DNA from 3 places in the Streptococcus sp. SS-4456 genome. Region 2 is predicted to be linked to each of the others. Evidence: predicted binding sites of a transcription regulator. Region 2 holds the regulator's gene; each other region holds the start of a gene.
The links. The regulator CtsR, encoded in region 2, represses protease genes until heat stress. The targets are predictions, from matches to a motif close to TTGGTCAAAAAAGGTCAAANA.
Positions count from the first base shown of each region.

Region 1 (4,795 bases), on a different contig from region 2:
GCATCCTGACCGAAAAGAATTTTCGATGATTTTCCAATTTGAACATGTCGGACTGGATCAGCAGGAAGGAAAAGAAAAGTGGGATTTGGCACCGCTTGATCCAGCTCGTTTGCATAAGGTTCTATCCAAATGGCAGACTGAACTGGTTGGTAAAGGTTGGAACTCACTTTTCTGGAATAACCATGATTTACCTCGTGCCATTTCTCGCTTCGGTGATGATCGACCAGCATTTCGTGAACTAAGTGGTAAAATGTTGGCTATTTATCTTCATTTTATGTCAGGGACACCTTATATCTACCAAGGTGAGGAAATTGGTATGATTAATACATCGATTACGGATATTAGCCAAGCGGATGATATTGAAACACGTCGCATGTATGCGGAACGGATTGAAAATGGCTTCACCAAGGAGGAATTGATTACTGCTATTAATGCCAAAGGTCGTGATAATGCTCGCCGTCCAATGCAATGGACAGGAGAAGAAGGAGCAGGCTTCAGTACAGGTCAAGCCTGGCTGGCTTTGGGAGATACTGTCAAAGACATCAACGTTGAGAAAGCACTTGCAGATAAAAATTCGCTGTTCTATACTTATCAAAAATTGATTGCTCTTCGGAAAGAGTATCCTTGTATGTCTGAAGGAAAATATGAAGTGATGGAGACAGGGAACAACTTAGTAATGGCCTATCGAAAATATGATGAAGAAGATAATTTCATTATTTTAGTTAATTTCACAAGTGAAGAGCAAGCGTACGCCTTATCACTTGAGGACTATTCCTTGTTTATGCATAATTACGATAATAAAGTAATTTTTGATAAGTCTGTATTGAGACCTTACGAAGCTATCGTTTTCAAAAAATAAGTAGTACTTCTTTTCATTTCCCAAGCATTTTTCCGAATTTTTTGGTAAAATAGAAAAAACAAAAAAGAGAGGTTTTATCATCATGGGTAAATTCCAAGTTATTTCACACCCACTCATTCAGCATAAGTTGTCAATCCTTCGTCGTACATCGACTTCTACAAAGGATTTTCGTGAGTTGGTAAATGAGATTGCCATGCTTATGGGTTACGAAGTTTTGCGTGACTTACCATTAGAAGATGTGGAAATTGAAACACCAATTACCAAGACGGTTCAAAAGCAAATTGCTGGTAAGAAATTGGCCATTGTACCAATCCTTCGTGCAGGTGTTGGGATGGTCGATGGTTTGCTAAGCTTGGTACCAGCAGCTAAGGTTGGTCACATCGGTATGTATCGTGATGAAGAGACCCTTCAACCAGTTGAATACCTTGTGAAATTACCAGAAGATATCGACCAACGCCATATTTTTGTAGTTGACCCAATGCTTGCCACAGGTGGTTCAGCAATCTTGGCTGTTGATTCCTTGAAAAAACGTGGCGCTTCAAATATCAAATTTGTTGCCCTAGTTTCAGCTCCAGAAGGAGTCAAAGCTCTTCAAGAAGCTCATCCAGATATTGATATCTACACGGCAGCTTTGGATGAAAAACTCAATGAAAAAGGCTACATTGTTCCAGGTCTTGGTGACGCTGGGGACCGCTTGTTCGGTACAAAATAATGTATTTGAGAAATCAGCTGTGCTGGTTTCTTTTTGATTTCCAGAAATCGTGGTTTTTATTTGACCAATTTTGACTAATTCTATATAATGGGTTCATACTTGTTATTGAAATAAAGGAGGATTCGTATGATTCCAGTAGTTATTGAACAAACTAGCCGTGGTGAACGTTCGTATGATATTTACTCACGCCTATTGAAAGATCGTATTATCATGCTGACAGGACCAGTTGAGGATAATATGGCAAATTCTATCATTGCCCAGTTGCTTTTCCTTGATGCCCAAGACCCAACCAAAGATATTTACCTTTATGTAAATACACCTGGTGGATCTGTGTCAGCTGGTCTAGCTATTGTAGATACGATGAATTTTATCAAGGCTGATGTACAAACAATCGTTATGGGAACAGCAGCTAGCATGGGTACAATTATCGCTTCAAGTGGTGCCAAAGGCAAACGTTTCATGTTGCCAAATGCGGAATACATGATTCACCAGCCAATGGGTGGAACTGGTGGCGGTACTCAGCAAACGGATATGGCCATCGCTGCAGAACACTTGCTCAAAACCCGTAACAAATTAGAAAAAATCTTGGCTGACAATTCAGGTAAAACAGTGAAACAAATCCACAAGGATGCCGAACGCGATTACTGGATGACAGCAGAAGAAACACTAGCTTACGGATTTATTGACCAAATTATGGACAATACGAAAGCCAAATAAGCTGATGAGGAGGCGTTTGAGCCTCCTTTTTCCATTCCGCTAAGTTTGACCTTTTCATTTTCCTCTGAAAAAGGTATAATAAAACAAGAGAAGTTTTAGAGGAGAAATCATGTTTGAGAAGAGAGAACGGACCTGCCTGACTGTGTATTTGCATTACAATCGAGATGCTAGAAAGCTAAATCAGTACGGAGATATCCATTATCATTCAAAGAAATTGCGTTATGTTCTGATTTATATGGATAAGGATCAGTCTGAGCTTATCATCCAAAAATTAAAAAAGGAAAAATTTGTTAAGAAGGTTCTTCCTTCCTATATTAAGGAGCTAGATCAAAATTTCGTTGGTAGCTTGTGGCGGGAAGAGGAACCAATTATTTAATGGTGAAATGAGTGAGTAGTCGAGGTTTAGTCTACTCGCTTTTTTGTGGAAAAATATTTTTTTAAAAATTTTTCTTTTTTTGTTGACAATTTTCTGATAATTCAGTATATTAGATACATCGCAAAATTTAAGAAAGATTTAAGGAGTTTTCATGAAAACAAGAAAATTTGCAGTAGCACTTGCTACCTTTGCCTCAGCAGCCCTACTTGCTGCCTGTGGTAATGTTTCGACAACCAATTCTTCAGCAACTGGTTCAAGTGTTGGTGATACATTTAAAATTGGTTACAACTTGGAATTGTCAGGTGCTGTATCTTCATACGGACAAACTGAAGAAAAAGGTGCAAACTTGGCTGTGAAAGAAATCAATGCAGCAGGTGGTATTGATGGGAAGCAAATTGAAGTTGTTACAAAAGACAACAAGTCTGAAACAGCAGAAGCAGCTTCTGTTGCTACTAGCTTGGCAAGTGAAGGTGTAAACCTTGTCATTGGACCTGCAACATCTGGTGCTTCAGCAGCATCTATCCCTGCATTAACTTCAGCTGGTATTCCAATGATCTCACCTTCAGGTACGCAAACAAACCTTGTAGTAAATGGCAAAGGTGAAGTTCAAGATTATTTCTTCCGTGCAACATTTACTGATGGATACCAAGGTCAAATTATGGCTAAGTATGCGACAGAAAACATGTCAGCTAAGAAAGTTGTTCTTTACTATGACAACTCTTCTGACTATGGTAAGGGTGTAGCAGAAGCTTTCAAGAAAGCTTACACTGGTGAGATTGTTTCTGAAATCACATTTGCTTCAGGAGATAAAGACTTCCAAGCAGCTTTGACTAAATTGAAAGATGCTGAGTTTGATGCCATCATCATGCCTGGTTACTACAACGAAACAGGTACAATTGTGAAACAAGCTCGTGGACTTGGCTTGAATCAACCAATTCTTGGTTCTGACGGTTTCGACTCACCACAATTTACTGAATTGGCAACAGCTTCAGCAGCATCAAATGTATACTATCTTTCAGCATTCGTAACATCAGCTAGTGAGAAAGCACAAGCGTTTTACGATGCATATAAGAAAGAATACAATGAAGAGCCATCGATGTTCTCAGCGCTTGCATATGACTCAGTTTACATGGCAGCTAAAGCAGCAGAAGGTGCAGCTGATTCTAAGGCACTCAAAGACAACCTTGCAGCTTTGAAAGATTTCGAAGGTGTTACAGGTACTATGTCTATCGATGCAGAGCACAATGTTGTGAAATCAGTTTACATTGTTGGTTTGACAGATGGAGAGCAGACATCGGTTGATACAATTTCAGCAGAATAATAAGCAAGTTAAAGAGGGAATTTCCCTCTTTTTCCCTTGAATTGACTAGCCTATTTTTAAAAGATTAAAAAATATAATAAAACTTGCCTATTTTCAGAAAATTTTGTATAATGTAACAATGCTTATTGAGCTTGAAAAATATTTAGAAAGATTGGTGAACCTATGCTTCAACAACTTGTCAATGGTTTGATTCTTGGTTCTGTATATGCCCTCTTGGCCCTTGGTTATACCATGGTGTACGGAATTATCAGACTGATTAACTTTGCCCACGGGGACCTTTACATGATGGGAGCCTTTATGGGTTACTTCCTATTGAATAATTTAACCTTTATTGCAGATGGTAGCCTCCGTTTCTTTGTTGCCTTAGTCTTGGCAATGGTTGGAACAGCTACTCTTGGTGTGGTCATTGAATTCTTGGCCTATCGTCCATTGAGAAACTCAACCCGTATTGCGGCCTTGATTACAGCCATCGGTGTTTCCTTCTTCTTAGAATATGGAATGATTAAATTATTTTCAGCTGATGTAAAAGCCTTTCCACAAGCTATGGAGGCTGTGACCTTCAATCTTGGTCCAGTTTCAGTGACCAATATCCAGTTGATTATCCTAGGAGTAGCCTTGACCTTGATGGTTGCTCTGCAGTTGATTGTAAAACGTACCAAGATGGGTAAAGCCATGCGTGCTGTTTCTGTGGATAGCGATGCGGCGCAATTGATGGGGATTAACGTCAACCGTACTATTAGCTTTACATTTGCGCTGGGTTCAGCACTTGCTGGTGCTGCAGGTGTTCTCCTTGGTCTTTACTACAACCAA
Region 1 covers NZ_JAVIHI010000006.1:38,946-43,740, forward strand. Annotated here, with positions in the region: gene RFK25_RS02920 (glycoside hydrolase family 13 protein) at 1-859, shown strand, start outside; gene upp (uracil phosphoribosyltransferase) at 942-1,571, shown strand; gene RFK25_RS02930 (ATP-dependent Clp protease proteolytic subunit) at 1,698-2,288, shown strand; gene RFK25_RS02935 (DUF2129 domain-containing protein) at 2,398-2,664, shown strand; gene RFK25_RS02940 (ABC transporter substrate-binding protein) at 2,816-3,985, shown strand; gene RFK25_RS02945 (branched-chain amino acid ABC transporter permease) at 4,148-4,795, shown strand, end outside.
Region 1: RFK25_RS02930 (ATP-dependent Clp protease proteolytic subunit) is a predicted target of CtsR. The motif match lies at 1,629-1,649, and genes of this name have one in related genera.

Region 2 (4,795 bases):
ATACTCTATTTCCATAGATAAGTCAATATCTATTTATATTTTTTTATAAAAAGGTTCAAAAACAAATAGAGAGTAGCTTACCACTCTCTATTTGCTCATCTGTTTTTCAAAGCGAAAGAATAATTCTGCATCTGGAAAGTCAGGCACATGCTCCATTGGATGGGCAGGATTGAAAAATTCCACAATCTGAAATCCACATTTATTGACATAAAAGTGAATATTGCGCACCTCGAAATGCGGTGTGTGTGTTTCCCAAACTTCCGTGTCTGGATAGGCTTGTTCAAGAGCCTGCCAGATTTTCAAGCCCAACCCTTTCCCTTATGGCTTCCATCAACAAACAATAAATCCAAGGAGTTGTGATTGGTTACTGGATCAATCTGGACAAGGACACCACCAACTAAATCATTCTGCCAATAAACCTGAAGGGCTTGGTTCTTTGGGAGCAAGTAGGCTTTCCAAAATTTTTTCCCGACTAACCACCTCTTCACCCTCAGGTATATCATCGATCAAGGCCTCACGAAAAGCCATTTGGTCGCGAACAATAAAGGTTTCCTTTTCTTCTTCCAAAAGCGGTCTTAGTTCTAGCATTTTTCCACCTATTTGACCACATCAAACTTGAGCTCTTCACCCTTGACCCCAACCTTCAAGGTCGAACCAGTAGTCAAGTCACCACGGAGCAACATCTCTGCCAACGGATCTTCCAACTGGGTCTGCAAGAGTCTACGAAGAGGACGAGCCCCCATTTCTGGGTCATAACCTTGTTTTGCCAATAACTTAAGGGCTGACGGTTGCAGTTTAAGAGTAAGTCCTTTCTCAGCTGTTACAGCCAACAAAGGTTTAATCATGACCTTGACAACATCCTGCATATGAGTTTCCGTTAGGCTATGGAAGACAACTTTCTCGTCAATACGGTTGATAAATTCTGGACGATAGGCTTTTTTCAATTCCTCAAAAATGCGTTTCTCCACTTCCTTGTGGTCCTTAGATAAATCAAGGGCACCAAAACCAACTGTCTTATCATCACGAAGGGCTGTTGCTCCAAGGTTTGACGTCATGATAATAATAGTATTTGAGAAATCAACCTTACGTCCCTTACTGTCCGTCAGAACACCATCATCCAAGACCTGCAAGAGAACATTGAAAATATCTGGATGAGCCTTTTCAACCTCATCAAAAAGAAGAACAGAATAAGGTTTGTTACGAACTTTTTCTGTCAATTCGCCACCTTCTTCATAGCCCACGTAGCCCGGAGGCGCTCCATTTAGACGGCTGGCTGCGAATTTCTCCATGTATTCAGACATGTCAAAACGAATCAGGGCTGACTCATCATCAAAGAGAACCTCTGCCAGCGCCTTAGCCAACTCTGTCTTACCGACACCCGTCGGTCCCAAGAACATGAATGAACCAATCGGTCTGCGCCCTGTCCGAATACCTGACTGATTACGACGGATAGCCCTACTGACTGCAGAAATAGCTTCTTCCTGCCCAATCACACGCTTGTGCAATTCTGCTTCCAGATTCAGATACTTCTTAGTATCTGATTGGCTAAGCTTGGCTACTGGGATACCTGACAAGCGGCTAAGGGTTTCTAAGATATCTTCTTCCGTCACTTCTACATCATAGATTTGACTAGCTTTGGTTGCTTCCTTAGCCTCAAGCAATAGCTTACTCACGGTTTTATATTTTTTAGCCATCAGTGCCTTATCAATACTTGTCAAACCAGTTTCTAAGACTTGGCCTTTTATACGATTTTGCACGGTTGCACTGGCTTCATCTAGCAAGTCGATTGCTGAATCTGGCAGGTTTTTACTGGTCAAATACCGCTTAGCGTAGGTTACAGCAGTCTCAACAGCTACATTTCCAATACGGACCCTATGGTATTTCTCAAAAGTCCCTTTTAGACCAGACAAAATGGCAATGCTATCTTCCACTGTCGGCTCTTCAATGGTCACTTTGGCAAAACGACGAACTAGGGCTGCGTCTTTCTCAATATGCTTTTGGTACTCTGTCTGAGTCGTTGCTCCGACTGTACGGAGGGTGCCACGAGCAAGAGCTGGTTTGAGGATATTGGCTGCATCCAAGGTCGAATCAATCCCCGAGCCAGAACCCATAATGGTATGCAACTCATCGATGAAGAGAATCACCTGACCATCTTCCTCGATGTCGTTGATGATATTATTCATCCGCTCTTCGAAATCACCACGGAAACGAGTGCCCGCAATCACATTCATCAAATCCAACTCTAATACCCGCATCTTAGCCAGGCTAACAGGCACATCGCCAGCAGCGACACGTTGGGCAAGCCCAAGAGCAAGAGCCGTTTTTCCGACACCCGCATCACCGACTAGGACAGGGTTGTTTTTCGTCTTGCGGGAAAGGATTTGAATCATCCGTGAAATTTCAGCATCACGGCCAATGACCGGTTCCATCTTTCCTTCTCGAGCTAGTGCAGTCAAATCACGAGTATAGTCTTCCAATCCTCCACTCTGTGGCTGAGGCATCCCCATCATCTGCCCCGCATTGGTTGGCTTGTTTTTTCCACCCTTCATGATACTGCGGATAGATTTCAAGTCTTCCTTTGTAAAGCCTGCACGTGTTTCCAAGGTTTTACGTAGATCTAAAAAACGAATCTTATCATCTGAGTCCTCAAAATGAAAACCGACTTTATCCAAAATCTGACTAGCAGTCGAACGCTTATCCAAAAGCATAGCCATAAATAAATGTTCCGTACCTAATTCCTTGGCTTTGACAACCTCTGCAATTTTCTTGGCCAAACTAGCTGTTTCATCCAAACGTTTAGAAGATGGCAAGATACGAAAACTCTCCAAGTCTTCACGATAGACCTTCTCCGTCACGACAAAGGTCGCATGCTCATACTCTGAAATAGAAGCAGGATATTCCGCCAAGACTGCTCCAGCAACCGTATCGTGATTGATGACAAAGGCCAGGAGAATATGCCAGGTTTCCAAATACTCACAAGCATAGCGTTGGGCGACCAACTGGGCATCCTCAAACACCCTTTGTAAACCAGTTGAAATCTTCATGAATTAATCCTCTTTCCTATCTAAACGTCGTAATATTTGACACATCATTCGAGCACGAATGCTTGATGCATCCTTACCCAATACCTCATCAGAACCAGTTGACAGAAAAAGATTTCCCTCTCTTTCTGTCATCAATCCTTCATCAAACAACAACTGCAGAATATCTGCATACACTGTCGCAGACAATTGCTCGCCCATATTGTTTAATAAATCATGGACCAGTTCATGCTTGTCTGAAAAGGTAATTCGACCAATACGGATATAACCACCACCACCCCGCTTGCTCTCGACAATATAGCCACGACTGGCTGTAAATCGTGTCTTGATGACATAATTTATCTGGCTGGGAACCACCTCAAACCGACTGGCTAATTCGCTCCGGCGCAATTCTGCCACGCTGACTTGCTCTAGGATGGCTTTGATATGCTCTTCGATATAATCTGATGTATTTTTCATCGCCATAGTATCGCCTCTTTCTTTGACTATCTTTGACCATTATACTATTTTTGTTCACATTTTGAAAGCGAAAGCCTCACTTCCACACAAACGTAGCTACTTTTTGAAATCTACTCTGCTTTATCCTATAATTAAAGAAAAAAGGAGAAAGGACTAGGGCTGCCGTATTTGGTTGAACTGAATACGGACTAGGGACTGAGCCAAAAAGATATACGAGAACTAGACGCTTGCGACGTTCTGTTCCCTATTTTTCTGTGTCCACTTAAGGCCCTTTACATCTTATACCATGAACTTTCAAGATTACATTCAAGACTTTACAAGTGTGACTGTGGAGCAGGCACAGAACCTTCTAGCTGCCAAAGAGGAGGCTGTTCTCTTCATCGGACGAGCAACCTGTCCTTACTGCAACCGCTTCGCACCAAAACTCCACAAGGTCGCCCAAGACAAGCAAGTGACCGTTCACTTCCTCGACTCTAGCCAAGTCAGCCCTGAACTTCAGGCCCTCCGCGATCACTACCAAGTTCCTACCGTACCTGGTCTCTTGGTCGCTAAACCTACTGGAGTCCAAGTCCGCTGCGACTCCAGCATGACGGCAGAAGAGATTGCGGCTTTTATTCAAGGCTAATGCTAGACATTTCCTACCAAGCCAACACCTTCCACATCTCTCATCACGGAAGACCAATCGGCAACATCCATACCTACAGCAACCCCTACCACCAAGCCAATATCTATCTGCGACTAGATTTGGTTGATTATGATTGCACCATAGCAGAGCAGCTCTTCCAGTCCCTACAGACTTCCTTAGAAGGTAAGCCTCTGCAGGTTATGCTATCTTCTGCTGAGCAGGAAAGAATCCATTTCCTCACCGCAGCAGGCCTTGTCTGCAAACGAAAATGTTACGAATTTGAAGTGACCAAGCAAGACTATCTCAGTCAAACAGGCACTTCCAACTTAAGCATAGTCCGCAAAGGCACCGCAACTTATCAAATAGCCTGTCAGCAAATTTTTGACTACTATCAAACAGTCCACCAAGACATCAATCCTTGGACTGCCAGTCAAGAAGAATTTGAAAAGAGCTTACCTGATCTGGTTTATACAGACTCAAAAAATTGTGCCTTCATAGATACCGATGAAATTGCCTACGTATGCGGAAAAGATGAACAAAGCTTTGGTTCCTTCATCCAAACGGTTATTTGCCAACTATTTGAACAATATGAACAAATTAGCTTTGAGGCTGATGACTGCGATCCTATCGCCATGCATTTAGCTGACCAATTCCGACAACCAAACAAACC
Region 2 covers NZ_JAVIHI010000060.1:238-5,032, reverse strand. Annotated here, with positions in the region: gene RFK25_RS10930 (hypothetical protein) at 88-303, opposite strand; gene RFK25_RS10925 (hypothetical protein) at 403-588, opposite strand; gene RFK25_RS10920 (ATP-dependent Clp protease ATP-binding subunit) at 597-3,044, opposite strand; gene RFK25_RS10915 (CtsR family transcriptional regulator) at 3,048-3,506, opposite strand; gene RFK25_RS10910 (thioredoxin domain-containing protein) at 3,787-4,125, shown strand; gene RFK25_RS10905 (GNAT family acetyltransferase) at 4,125-4,795, shown strand, end outside.

Region 3 (4,795 bases), on a different contig from region 2:
TTGACATCATCAAGCATGAGGCTGACAATTTCAAGGAGATTTTCCTTGCTGAGTGGTTGGAATTCAATAATTCCATCGAAGCGGTTCATGAATTCTGGGCTGAAGAAATTGCTAAGTTGGCCAAGAACCGACTGGGTGCGACCTTCCATGGCTGCTCCAAAGCCTACACTTGCTTCGACTTTCCCAGTTCCAGCATTTGAAGTCATGATGATAATGGTGTCTTTGAAGCTGACTGTGCGTCCCTGTCCATCTGTCAGACGGCCGTCGTCTAGGACTTGGAGGAACATGTGCATGACATCAGGGTGAGCTTTTTCTACCTCATCCAAGAGGATGAGAGAGTAAGGATTGCGGCGGACTTTTTCAGTTAGCTGACCGGCTTCTTCATAGCCTACATAACCTGGAGGGGCACCGACTAGCTTGGCAACGGCATGTTTCTCCATGTACTCGGACATATCGAAGCGAATCATACTATCGGCTGAACCGAAGAGTTCAATGGCTAGCTGCTTGGACAGTTCTGTTTTACCGACACCGGTTGGTCCGACAAAGAGGAAGGAACCGATTGGGCGGTTTGGTGCTCCAAGACCAACACGGTTGCGGCGAATGGCCTTGGCGATTTTGTCAACAGCTTCATCTTGACCGATAACGTGGGCTTTGAGGTCGCTAGCTAGGTTGATGAGTTGAGATTGTTCTTTTTCTTTCAAATCGCCAACAGGTATGTTGGTTTTTTGTTCTACGATGGCTTCAATTTCCTTTTCAGTAATGAGGGGAATATCTTCCTCGCTGATGGTTGCTTTTTGCATTTCCTTATACTTGGCAATCTGGTCACGGAAATAGGCAGCCTTTTCATAGTCCTCGTCACGAGTTGCTTGGGCCTTACGATTTTCGGCATCAATCAAGCGTTGGTCGATTTCTTTTGGATCAACAAAATTGAGGGTCAGGTTCATCTTAGAACCAGCTTCGTCCAGTAGGTCAATGGCCTTGTCTGGCAAGAAACGGTCTTGGATATAGCGATTTGAAAGGACCGCAGCAGCTTCAATAGCGGCGTCAGAGTATTTGACATGGTGGTAGTCCTGATACTTATTCTGGATACCCTTGAGAATGATAATGGTTTCTTCAACGCTTGGTTCTTCGACCTTTACAGGTTGCATACGGCGTTCTAAGGCTGCATCCTTCTCGATAATACGGTATTCGTTGAGGGTTGTTGCACCGACTAGCTGCATTTCACCACGGGCAAGGGCAGGTTTGAGGATATTTCCAGCATCCATATTGCCATCACCAGCAGAGCCAGCACCGACAATCTCGTGGATTTCGTCGATAAAGAGAATAATCTCACGACGATTACGGATTTCTTCCATCAGTTTTTGCATGCGTTCTTCAAATTGACCACGGATACCAGTTCCTTGTACCAGGCTGACAACATCTAATCGGATGACTTCCTTACCTTGCAATTTTTGTGGCACATCGCCGTCGACAATTTTTTGAGCCAACCCTTCAACAACAGCGGTTTTACCAACACCTGGCTCACCGATGAGGACTGGGTTGTTCTTGGTACGGCGGTTGAGGATTTCGATGACACGCGTAATTTCTTGGTCACGGCCAATCACTGGGTCAATATCACCGCGGCGGGCAATTTCCGTCACGTTGATACCAAACTCTTCTAAAAGCCCATTTGGTTGTTGTGGTTGCTGAGGTGGTGGAGTTTGCCCACCACGCCCGTTGTTCCCTCCTGCTTGTGTTGGCGGAGTTTGGTCACGTTTCTTGCCAGCTGGAGTGTTTCCTGGATAGCCTCCCAAGTGATTGAAGAACTCGCTGAAAGGGTCCATATTATTTGGGTTTGTTAAATCCCCTAAACCACGTAAGATGGCATTATTAGGGTCTGTTTTCATAATTTGGTAGCAGTTGTGGCAGAGATCTACCTGTTGTTGCTTACCGTTCAGATTGGTATAGAGATGGATGGTTGCATCGTTGATTTTACAGTTATGACAGAGCATCGTTCTACCTCTTTCTTTGGAATGGACCTTTGTCAAATAGTCAATAAAGGTCAGTTATAGCTTTATTATAACAAGATTTAGGGAAAAATCAAGAAACTGCTATATTAGGCACATAATCTTTGGATGCCTTGGAACTGACAAGAAAATGTTGAAAAATCAAGACTTTTTTTATAATATGTGGTAAAATGTTTTTATAAAAAGGATTAGGAGAAGGAATATGGAATCACATTTGGTGAGAATTATCAATCGTCTGGAAGCTATGGCTAACGATGGTGGTACATTGAAACGTAATTTTGAGCGTGAAGGTGTTGTTGTTGCAGAAGTGGCTTATAGCTATGACGAGGAAAATGGTTCAGTATTTACCTTGCGTGATGTTGCTGCTCGTGAAACCTATACGTTTGACAGCATTGACTTGATTGCGATGGAAATCTACGAATTGTTGTACTAAGAACAAGCTCGAGCACCGATAGGTGCTTTTTTCTTGCAATAAAATGAATATCTAAGCAAAAACAGTTGCATAAATATTCAAAAATGGTATAATGGTGTCTAAATCATATTTGAGGAGTGAATGAATGGATTTTTCTTTCTTGCCTGATTATTGGGCATATTTTAATTATGGGGCCCTTGTAACCCTTATTATCGCTTTTTTCTCGGTTTTCTTTGGTAGTATTTTAGGGACGCTCTTGGCCTTTGCCCAACGCAGTAGATATAAGGTTCTGGTTTGGCTTGCCAATATTTATGTCTGGATTTTCCGCGGTACTCCAATGGTAGTACAGATTATGATTGCCTTTGCCATGACCAATTTTGTTGCACCGACTATCCAAATCGGAATTTTAGATGTAGATTTGACGCGTTTAATTCCAGGGATTATTGTCATTTCTATGAACTCCGCAGCCTATGTGTCTGAAACCATTCGTGCGGGTATCAATGCTGTGCCAAAGGGTCAATTGGAAGCAGCTTATTCATTAGGTATTCGTCCAAAACAAGCCATGCGCTATGTCATTATGCCACAGGCTATCAAGAATATTCTCCCTGCTTTGGGAAATGAGTTTGTAACCATTGTTAAGGACAGTTCGCTCCTGTCAACCATCGGTGTTATTGAGTTGTGGAATGGTGCACAGACGGTTGCTACGACGACTTATCTCACTCAAAGTCCGCTTATTTTTGCAGCCTTCTATTATTTGATGATGACCAGTATTTTGACCCTAGGCATTCAAGCTCTTGAGAAAAAGTTAAATAAGGGAGGACACTAAGATGACGGAAGCAATTATTTCCATAAAAGATCTTCATAAGTATTTTGGTGAAAATGAAGTTTTAAAAGGGATTGATTTAGATATCCAGCAAGGTCAAGTGGTTGTTATCATCGGACCATCAGGTTCTGGAAAGTCAACATTCTTGCGGACCATGAATCTCTTAGAGGTACCGACCAAGGGGACGGTGACTTTTGAAGGTGTCGATATTACGGATAAAGCAAATGATATTTTCAAGATGCGTGAGAAGATGGGAATGGTTTTCCAGCAATTTAACTTATTCCCAAATATGACCGTATTAGAAAATATTACCTTGTCACCTATTAAAACAAAAGGAATTGCTAAGGCTGAAGCTGAAGCCAAGGCCAAGGAATTGCTTGAAAAGGTTGGTTTGCCGGATAAGGCGGATGCCTATCCCCAAAGTTTATCAGGAGGTCAGCAACAGCGGATTGCTATTGCCCGTGGTTTGGCTATGGATCCGGATGTCTTGCTCTTTGATGAACCAACTTCTGCCCTTGATCCTGAAATGGTTGGTGAGGTACTTGCGGTTATGCAGGACTTGGCCAAGTCAGGGATGACCATGGTTATTGTAACCCATGAAATGGGCTTCGCGCGTGAAGTGGCAGACCGTGTTATCTTTATGGATGGAGGCTACATTGTTGAAGATGGAACTCCTGAAGAAGTATTTGAACACACTAAGGAAGAACGGACTAAGGATTTCTTATCCAAAGTCTTGTAAACGGAACTCCGACATTGTTCGGAGTTTTTTGTTGTTTTCTGATGAATTGGGTGAGAACCTAGTCAAATCAGTGGCAAATAGGGTATAATGAAGAAAAAATGAGGAGATTTTAAGCAATGACAGTGATTGATGGTAAGGCCTTGGCAGTCAAAATGCAGACAGCTCTGGCAGAAAAAACAGCTCGATTAAAAGCGGAAAAAGGCTTGGTACCAGGCCTGGTCGTTATTTTGGTGGGTGAAGATCCGGCCAGTCAGGTCTATGTCCGCAATAAAGAACGTTCAGCCCTTGCAGCTGGCTTTAATAGTGAGGTTGTACGAGTGCCAGCTAGCATTTCAGAAGAAGAACTTTTGGAATTGATTGAGCGCTACAATCAAGATGATGCATGGCATGGTATCTTAGTCCAGTTGCCATTACCAGCCCATATCAGTGAAGAAAAAGTCTTGTTGGCCATTGATCCAGACAAGGATGTGGACGGTTTCCACCCTACTAACATGGGGAAATTTTGGTCAGGTCATCCGGTCATGATTCCATCCACACCAGCAGGGATTATGGAAATGTTCAAGGAATACCAGATTGATTTAGAAGGCAAAACAGCGCTGGTTATTGGTCGTTCCAACATCGTTGGGAAACCTATGGCCCAGCTCCTTTTGGATGCCAATGCAACTGTGACCATTGCTCATTCACGGACAAAAAATCTTTCAGAATTGGCTCGTCAGGCGGATATTTTAGTCGTTGCGATTGGTCGTGGACATTTTGTGACCAAGGATTTCATCAAGCCAGGTGCAGTGGTGATTGACGTTGGTATGAACCGTGAT
Region 3 covers NZ_JAVIHI010000029.1:1,672-6,466, forward strand. Annotated here, with positions in the region: gene RFK25_RS08225 (ATP-dependent Clp protease ATP-binding subunit) at 1-1,991, opposite strand, end outside; gene RFK25_RS08230 (DUF1797 family protein) at 2,209-2,439, shown strand; gene RFK25_RS08235 (amino acid ABC transporter permease) at 2,564-3,244, shown strand; gene RFK25_RS08240 (amino acid ABC transporter ATP-binding protein) at 3,246-3,980, shown strand; gene RFK25_RS08245 (bifunctional methylenetetrahydrofolate dehydrogenase/methenyltetrahydrofolate cyclohydrolase) at 4,097-4,795, shown strand, end outside.
Region 3: RFK25_RS08225 (ATP-dependent Clp protease ATP-binding subunit) is a predicted target of CtsR. The motif match lies at 2,028-2,048, and genes of this name have one in related genera.